DNA from 2 places in the Streptomyces sp. NPDC006516 genome. Region 2 is predicted to be linked to the other one. Evidence: riboswitches for the same ligand, from Rfam matches in the RefSeq annotation. Region 2 holds a riboswitch; the other holds the start of a gene.
What was found. Region 2 has a riboswitch for cyclic di-AMP ahead of ABZY45_RS27545 (C40 family peptidase). Riboswitches for the same ligand answer to the same signal wherever they lie in the genome.
Positions count from the first base shown of each region.

Region 1 (4,499 bases), on a different contig from region 2:
AGGATCTTCTGAGCCTCCGGGGAGGACAGCCAGGAGACGAAGGCGGCAGCGGCCTCTGCGTGCTCGGACGACTTCAGTGTGGCGGCCGGGTAGGACGCGATCGCGTTCTGCGCGTCCGGGATGCCGACCGCGTCGACCTGGTCGGCGGCCACCGTCGCGTCCGTACGGTAGACGAGGCCCGCGTCTGCCTCGCCGAGCTCGATCTTGCTGAGGACGGCGCGGACGTTGGGTTCCTGCGAGACCGGCTTCACCTCGATCCCCCGGGCGTCCAGGATCTGCTTCGCGTACCGGCCCACCGGTACCTCGGGGGCGGCCAGGACCACCTTGAGGGAGGGATCGGCCAGGTCCGGGAGGCCTTCGACCTTCTCGGGGTTGCCCTCACCGGTCACGATGACCAGGCGGTTCTTCGCGATGACGGTCGGCGTGCCGGTCTCCGGCTCCAGACCGTCCATCGTCCGGGTGTCCGCGGTGACGAGGGCGTCAGCCGGCGCACCCTGACGGACCTGGGCGGCGAGCTCCTGCGACCCGGCGAACGAGAAGGTCAGCTTCGTGCCGGGGTGCTCCTTCTCGTAGGCGGCTTCGGCGGTCGCGAAGACATCGGTGAGCGACGAGGCGGCCAGCACGGTCAGTTCGGTCTTCGGGGCCGCGGCGTCCTTGTCCCCGCCGTCACCGCCGCACGCGGCGAGGGTGAACAGCAGCGCCGCCGTCGACGCGGCGGCGGCGCCCCGGCGGCCGGTGGGAGAGAGGGACATCGCAGGGAACTCCTCGGTGAGAGCCGCCACTCGCCGGCGGACGTGTGTACGGCTTCAGGTGCGGTCGATATGCACGCTGGTCGACTTCACGCGGGCCGTGGCCTGCATGCCGACCTCGAGGCCCAGCTCCTCGACCGCTTCCCGGGTCAGCAGTGAGACGAGCCGGTGCGGCCCCGCCTGGATCTCCACCTGGGCGGCGACGTCACCGAGCTTCACCGCGGTGACGATGCCCGGGAAGGCGTTGCGCGCAGAGGTGTACGGGACCTCCTCCTCGCCCGTGCCGGCCTGGGCGACCTCGACCGAGAACGCGGCCAGGTCGCGGCCGTCGACGAGGCGGCGCCCGTTGTCGTCGCGATGGGTCGCGACACGTCCGGCGTCCGCCCAGCGACGGGCGGTGTCCGGGCTCACGCCGAGAAGACGGGCGGCCTGCCCGATGGTGTAGGACTGCATGTGCGACACGATAGGAGGCTGTGGCTCGCATCTGCAATGCCTGGATGCGCTGTGCTTGGCATATAGGTATGGGTCAGACGCTCTGCGGCTCGGTATGTGTCCCGCCGCCTGTTCTTGCGGCCCGCCGTCGGCGCGATCCTCGCCGCCGGGGAGGCGGTCGCGGCAGGTCGTACGGGGGTCGAGAGGCTCAAGGGGGGACGTGCGGCGGGGGCGGGACCATCCGCGGGACCCGCACCCGGACCGCGGTCGGACCGTCAGTGCGGCCGCCAGCTGAGCTTGCCGCCGCCCACCCACCTCACGACGGCGGGATCGTCGAGGTCGTGGATGTGGATCCCTGCTGTGGCAGCCGCGAACAGCACGTCCGTCATGGCGGTCGCCCGGCCGATCACCTCTCCGTCGATCTCGACGATGCGGAAGGGCGGGTCGCCGGGCTGGACGGGCAGCACGGTGATCCGCGGGTACGAGGCGTAGGGGTTGTCGGTCATGCCTAGATCGATTCCACACAGACTCGGCCGGTATGCCCGCAGATGGATGTTGTGAGCCTTCTGCCCGATTTGAGTAACTTTCTTGAAATTAGTCCCGTAATCCATAAAAGGCCATTTCGTGTGACCTGGGGACCTTCAAGGGAGAGCAAAACGCCCTTTTCGGACTCCGTGACCAGCGTCACTGGTCACCCCGGGGACGCCCGCGCGGAGCGGTCGGTTCCCTTCTGTGCCAAGAAGAATGGCCGACGTAATGTGCGATGGATTACACGAATTCCGGTGAATCGATCTTGCGGGCGAATTTTGATCACGAGATCGGGCTTGTTCCTTTCGCTATTCCTCGCCTACGGTCACCATCACTCCGGATGGAACGCCTAATCCTGCCGCCGTCCGGTTACCCGACCACTTCTCGTACGGCAGGAGCGGGGGACCCAGGTAAGCGCCGATCCGTATCCGGATCGGCTCGGGGTGAAGTCGCATCTCTATGCGGCCGGGCATCTCCAGCCCGAACCCGACAGCTCACTTCGTAGGCGGCGGAGAGGATATTCAGCATGCCCGAAAACGGTAAGCACCGTCGTTCCATGACCAGTTCGCTGACTCGCGGCATCATCGTCGTGACCACGGGCGCTCTCGCCCTTCCCGTCATCGGCGCGACCGGTGCGTTCGCCGCCCCGGCCACCGCCACCGTCGAAAAGGCGGCGTCGACTTCCGTGACCGGTAAGGGAATTGCCGCTCAGAAGTCCGGCTCCACCACCTATTCCGTGATCTTGGGTGACACCCTTGCCAAGATCGCCCGCGAGCATTCCGTGAACGGTGGCTGGAAGGCCCTGTACGAGGACAATCGGAAGGCTGTCGGCGGAAACCCCGACCTCATTCACCCCGGTCTGAAGCTGGCCATCGTCGCCAAGGCCGAGAAGAAGTCGGCCGACACGTCGGAGAAGAAGGCCGACAAGGCCGCCGACCGCGCCGAGCAGAGTGCCGACCGCGCCGACCGTTCGGAGCGCACGAGTACGTCGGTTGCCGCGCAGGGTGCGCCCGCCGAGGCTGCTCCGGCCGCCGCGCCGGCCGCGTACACGAACGACCTCGACGGCTGGATCAAGGAGTCGCTCGCGATCATGGCCGAGCACGGCATCCCCGGCAGCTACGAGGGCATCCACCGCAACATCATGCGCGAGTCCTCGGGCAACCCCCAGGCCATCAACAACTGGGACTCGAACGCCGCCGCCGGCATCCCGTCGAAGGGTCTGCTGCAGGTCATCGACCCGACCTTCGAGGCCTACCACGTGCCCGGCACGTCGACGGACAGCTACGACCCGGTCGCCAACATCACCGCCGCGTGCAACTACGCCGCCGACCGGTACGGCTCGATCGACAACGTCTTCGGGGCCTACTGAGCCTCGCGGATGCGTGACCTGCTGACGCGCGAGGCGTGAAGGCGGGGACAGAGGGACACCACCGACGGGTGGTGCGGGTTCGGCGGAACCCGCACCACCCGTCGTCCGTATGCGCGCTCCCGGGCCTGCCTCCGGGCGGCCGTGGGTGCGGAACGACGGGCAGGGGCGGCCGGGCGACTGGTCTCGTACAGGTTCGTCGTCCATACTGCCCGCCGTGGAGCAGCGCATAGATTCGAACACCAAGCCCGAGTTCGCCGCGGGGACAGACCCGGCGTACATCCCCGGCCTGACGGCCCCAGTTGCCGCCCGGACGGGGGCGGAGAAGGCGGAGGCGTCCGAGGAGGTCCGGGACCCCGAGGACGCCGTCGTGCACGCGGACGACGTGGCCGAGCTGACCGACGCCGAGCCTGCGGCGCCCGGTGGCGAGGCGTCCGCAGAGGCCGAAGCGGCTTCCGGGGACGAGGCTGCCGTGGGCGCCGGCGCCGCGCGCGACGCCGCGGAAGGTCCCGTCTTCGAGGTCAGCGACCGGCGCGGGTCGATCCGGGTGGACGCCGAGGGTGTCCGCTTCCGGCTGGACGACCAGGAAGCGGAGTTCGACTGGGCCGAGATCGGCGCGGTCGAGATCAAGACAGGCCGCTTCGGACGCCGGTTCACCGTGACCGTCCACCTGTCGAGCCGCCGGTGGTTCAACGCCGAGGTCGAGGCGGGGGCCCGGAGCAGCCTCAAGCAGTGGACGGCGGAACTCGACGCCGTGCTGGACACCTACTTCGAAGAGGACTGACCCGCAGGTCACGGCCGCGCACCGGGCTGCCCGACGGCCCGGTACGCGGTATGCCCTGACGCGTGCTCAGGCCTCCGCCGCTCCGTCCAGCACCACCGAACGTGTCAGATGGCGCGGCAGGTCCGGATCGAGACCGCGCGCCGCCGCGCGGGCGATCGCCAGCCGCTGGACGCGGACCAGGTCGGCCAGCGGGTCCAACGTGCTCTCCACCCACCGCGCGCCCGTCGACCGCACCTGTTCCGCGAGCCCTTCCGGCGCGGCGCCGAACATCCACGTCGCGGTTCCGGCCGTCGCGATGCTGATGGGGCCGTGGCGGTACTCCATCGCCGGATAGGACTCCGTCCAGGACAAGGACGCCTCCTTCATCTTGAGCGCCGCCTCGTTGGCGAGCCCGACGGTCCATCCGCGCCCCAGGAAGCTGAACTGGGTGCACTCCAGTACCCCGTCGGGCAGCGGCTGCGCCAGCGCGGTCTCCGCATCCCGCACCACCTGGTCGGTGTGCAGCCCGAGATGGGCGCGGAACAGGGTCAGCGCCGTGGTCGCGAAGCGCGTCTGCACCACGGACCGTTCGTCGGCGAAGTCGAGGACGACCATCTCGTCCGCCGCGCCCTTCACCGGAGTGTGCGGATCGGCGGTCACC
Region 1 is NZ_JBEXPD010000010.1:231,327-235,825, forward strand. It holds gene modA (molybdate ABC transporter substrate-binding protein) at 1-752, opposite strand, end outside; gene ABZY45_RS25330 (helix-turn-helix transcriptional regulator) at 807-1,202, opposite strand; gene ABZY45_RS25335 (hypothetical protein) at 1,457-1,687, opposite strand; cyclic di-AMP (ydaO/yuaA leader) riboswitch at 2,046-2,230, shown strand; gene ABZY45_RS25340 (LysM peptidoglycan-binding domain-containing protein) at 2,236-3,078, shown strand; gene ABZY45_RS25345 (hypothetical protein) at 3,293-3,859, shown strand; gene ABZY45_RS25350 (sugar isomerase) at 3,926-4,499, opposite strand, start outside.
Region 1: another riboswitch for cyclic di-AMP. It lies ahead of ABZY45_RS25340 (LysM peptidoglycan-binding domain-containing protein); the one in region 2 lies ahead of ABZY45_RS27545 (C40 family peptidase).

Region 2 (4,499 bases):
CGCCGCCCGCCATGTCCTGCCCGAGTTCACCGAGCGCACCGCCTACGGGCCCCGGACGATGGATCCCTACGCGAAGCTCCTGTCCGAGCGCATCGTCTTTCTCGGCACTCCCGTCGACGACACCGCGGCGACCGATCTGATCGCGCAGTTCATGTACCTGGAGCACGCGGATCCGGACCGTCCGCTGTCCCTCTACGTCAACTCGCCCGGTGGCTCCTTCAACGCCATGACGGCGATCTACGACACCATGCGCTACCTGGCGTGCGAGGTGGAGACCTTCTGTCTCGGACAGGCGGGGTCGAGTGCCGCCGTACTCCTCGCAGCCGGTGCGCCCGGACGCCGACATGCCCTGCCCGGCTCCCGGGTAGTCATCCAGCAACCCGCCCTGGACGAGCCGTTGAGGGGACAGCCCTCCGATCTCGAGATCGCGGCCTCCGAGTTGCTGCGCGAGCGCGAACTGCTCACGGCCATGCTGGCGCGTCACACGGGGCGGTCCGTACGGGAGATCAGCGCCGACATCGACCGGGACACCGTTCTCGACGCGCCCGCCGCCCTGGCGTTCGGGCTGGTGGACCACGTCGTGGAGAACCGCATGCCACCCCTGCCGCCGCATCTCGCGAGGTGAACGCCCGATGCTTTCGCCCCAGTTCCCGCCGCTCCCCGCACTGACCCGCGCCGAGGCCGAGTTCATCGACTGCTACCTGGAGGCCCTCGACCAGCTCGGCCGCATCAACCCGGCGCGCGGCAGCGACACCTACGGAGCGCTTCGCGCCGCTCAGGCGCTCGCCTCCCGCGCCACCGCCCTCCGTGACGCACTCACGCTGATGCACGAGCGGGGCGAGTCACAGATCCACGCGGCCACGCTGGCCCGGGCGCTGCGACTGCTGGACGGGGAGCGGCGTGCCGGACGCGTCGCGCTGCCTCCGGCCGCGTCGAGTTGACCGCGGACGACGCCCGACTCCGGCGTCCGGCCGGGCTTTCGGCGCCCTCACACGACACGCCCGGCCACGTGATGAGTTTTCCTCGCTCGTTCGGCTCAGGGGCTCCCCCGCCCGAGGGACGGCTCAACTTGCGCAACAGATGCGGACGCTGAGCGGAATTCGTCGTTCCGTCGCTGGTACGCGGCTGGTCGGGCGGCAGCGCCGGGCCTTCGGGCGCACCCCGTCCACCCGAACGGATCAGTGGTGACGACTCTCACATATCGGAACTTCGACGAGGAAAAGGGACGGTTCGTGCGTAAAGATCCCTGGGACGACAAGCCCCCGCCACCGCGGCGGGGCGGTCCGGGCGGACGCCGAGTCCTGCCGCCGTCCGGATGCCTGGTCGACAGGAGTGGATCGGCAGGAGTGGAGGACCCGAGCACAACGGGCCGACCGGACATCCGGACAGCCCTCGGGGTGAAGCCGCTTCGCGCGGCCGGGCAACTTCGCCAGCCCGAACCCGACAGGTCACCCTTCACAGGCGGCTGACGAAGGGTTGCGCATGCCTGCGCAGGTTCATGTCCCGTCTCTCATCGCCCGGGTCGGTACGGCCTCGGTTCTCACATTCGCCGTCGGCACCACCATGCTGACCCCCGGTCTCGTGAACGAGGCCGAGGCCGCGGGCCATTCGACGAGGGCGCTGGACATCGCGGCCTCCAAGAAGGGTGCACCGTACAGATGGGGGGCCACCGGCCCCCACAGGTTCGACTGTTCCGGCCTCACGCTCTACGCGTTCAAGAAAGTGGGCAAGAAACTCCCCCGCACGGCCCAGCAGCAGTACAACAAGACCCGCCATATCTCCAGGTCGCAGCGGAAACGCGGCGACCTGGTCTTTTTTCACGCGGGCCGCAGCGTTTACCACGTCGGTATCTACGCCGGCAACGGAAAGATGTGGCACTCACCGAAGACCGGGGCCGTGGTCCGGCTGGAGCGGATCTGGTCGAACAGCGTCTGGTACGGGAGGGTCCGCTGACAGCTCTCCCCCTCCGGTTCAGCGCAGCAGGGGCCCTGTCACCAGGACGAGTCCCAGCGCGGTGAGCGCCGTGCCGCTGCCGCCCTCGATCGCACGGGCGGTACGCGGCCGGCGCAGCCACCGGCCCAGCCGGTCCACCAGCAGCGCCACGGCCGGGAACCAGATGAGCGCGAGCAGCACGACCACCGAGGCCAGCAGCAAGGTCCTGGGCAGCGGCGGCGAGCCGTCGGGAACGAACTGGGGCAGCAGGCTGAGGAAGAGGACGGGCGCCTTCGGGTTGAGGGCGTTCGTCAGAAAGCCCTGGCGCAGGGAGCGGGCCCACGTCGTCGGTGCCCCGCCTCCCTGTCCCTCCCCGGCCTCTCCTTCCCGGACCGCGTTTCGCCGCAGCGCGTACAGGCCGCTGAGTCCGAGCCAGAGCACATAGGCGCCGCCGAGCAGCTGAACGGTACGAAACAGGACCGGCATGGTCACGAGCACGGCGGCGAGCCCTGCGACGGCCAGCGCGGTGTGTACCAGCAACCCTCCGGCGACCCCCACCGCGGAGGCGAGACCGGACCGCCGGGAGGCGAGTGCGTTGCGTACGACGACGGTGAAGTCCGCGCCGGGCAGCGCGACCATACCCGCGGCCACGGCGACGAAAGCGAGCAGTTGTGCGTCCATGGGTCCACCTTGAACGCCCGGAGCCTTTAGCGTGTACTTGCAATCTTCTGGGTCCGCCAAAAGGAACGCTTAATGTACGACCCCACACGGCTGGCCGCGCTGGTGGCGGTGGCCGAGGCCGGCTCGATCACACGGGCAGCGGCTCGGCTGGGCTACACCGCGCCCGCACTCTCGCAGCAGCTGGCCAAGCTGGAGCGGGAGGCCGGGGCCGCCCTGCTCGTGAGACACCATCGTGGAGCACGGCTGACGGCGGCCGGCGAGCTCCTGGCGGGGCGTGCCAGGCGCGTCCTGGACGAGATGGACCAGGCGCGGCACGAGCTCGCCCGGCTCGCCGGGCTTTCGGGCGGCCGGCTGCGCGTAGGGACCTTCGTCACCGCCGGGATCCACCTGCTGCCCCCGGTGCTCACCGCGTTCCGCCGTGCCCACCCCGACGTCGAGCTGGCCGTCACGGACTACGAGCCGCCGGCCGGGGTCGCCGCGGTGGCGGCGGGGGACGTGGACCTGGCGTTGACCCACGCGTACGAGCCGGCGGCCCCTGATCCACTGCCTGCGGGCGTGTTCTCGGAGCCGTTGCTCGTCGAGGAGCTGGTGCTCGTCACCGCCGTCGGCCAGATGCTCTCCGAGGGAAGCGGTCCGCTGCCCGTGTCCGAACTGGCCGGCCGGCCACTGATCAGCAGCGCGCCGGAGCACCCGCCCAGGCGCGGGGTGGAGCGTGCGCTCGCCGAGGCGGGGGCGACGCCCGCCGTGGTGTGCGAGTCGCCCGGCTACGCCCTGGTGTGCGCGCTGGTCAGTGCGGGCCTCGGCGTGGCAGTCGTGCCGGAGATGGTCGCGGCGATGTCCCCGGCACCACTCGCCGTACGGCGCCTGGAGCCGGCGACGTTCCGGCGGACGATCTCGGTGGCGCACCGGGGGACCCGGAACACGGCGGCCTCGGAGACACTGACGGCGCTGCTGCGCAGCGGATTCGGCCGTACCACCACGTCGTAGCTGTCGGGCGGGCGGCCCGGCGGGGCAATCGTCGCCTCGTCCCGGTGCGGCGGCCCACCCGTGGAATCTCAGGCCTGCGTGGGAACGGCCCAGGGAAGCTCGATCGCCACGGTCTTGCCCCCGTCCGGAGTCGGGCTGACGCTGAGCCGGCCACCGCGTTCCTTGGCGAGCGCCCGGACGATCACCATGCCGCGGCCGTTGTCCTGCCGTACAGCCGCGGGCAGGCGCTGGGGCCAGCGGGGGTGGCTGTCCGTGACCCCCAGATACAACTCGACGTCACGATCCAGGCGCAGGTCCACGGTGAAGGTGGGTGACTGGCCGAAGGTGTGCTGGACCGCGTTCGTCGCGAGCTCCGAGACGATCAGCTGGATGGCGTCGGCGGTCTCGCTCCCGTCCGCGAGACCCCACTCGGCGAGTACGCGCGCCACGTGTCTGCGGGCCCGGGACACCGAGACCGGGTCGCTCGGCAGGGTGACAGTTGCTTCTTGCTGGTCTGCCATGGCGACGCCGTCCCTTTCCCGCCTGACCGACCCGCGATCGGCCTGGATTGTGCTTCGCGCCAGAGTGCCACCGATACGGCCCTCGGTGACGGCGATCCACCAAGATGTGCATATATCTGCCGCCCAATCCGGTGAACTCTCCCCCGTAGCCGTACACAAGCGTCACACTGGCCACTTTCCGAGCCGCCGCCGCAGAGGCTCTCCGCGGGAGGAGAGGAGCCGACATGCGCCACGGCCCGCTGGTACGCCGACGCAGACTCGGGGAGGAACTGCGCGGCCTGCGCCATGCCGCCGGGCTCACCAGCCGGGAGGCCGCGGACAGGCTGGGCTGGCACCAGTCGAAAGTGAGCCGGATCGAGACGGGCACGAAAACAACTGGCGTTCGCTGGACCTCATCGC
Region 2 is NZ_JBEXPD010000012.1:151,748-156,246, forward strand. It holds gene ABZY45_RS27535 (ATP-dependent Clp protease proteolytic subunit) at 1-625, shown strand, start outside; gene ABZY45_RS27540 (hypothetical protein) at 633-941, shown strand; cyclic di-AMP (ydaO/yuaA leader) riboswitch at 1,283-1,479, shown strand; gene ABZY45_RS27545 (C40 family peptidase) at 1,483-1,953, shown strand; gene ABZY45_RS27550 (LysE family translocator) at 1,972-2,613, opposite strand; gene ABZY45_RS27555 (LysR family transcriptional regulator) at 2,686-3,600, shown strand; gene ABZY45_RS27560 (ATP-binding protein) at 3,669-4,100, opposite strand; partial or broken gene ABZY45_RS27565 (helix-turn-helix transcriptional regulator) at 4,325-4,465, shown strand; gene ABZY45_RS27570 (DUF397 domain-containing protein) at 4,445-4,499, shown strand, end outside.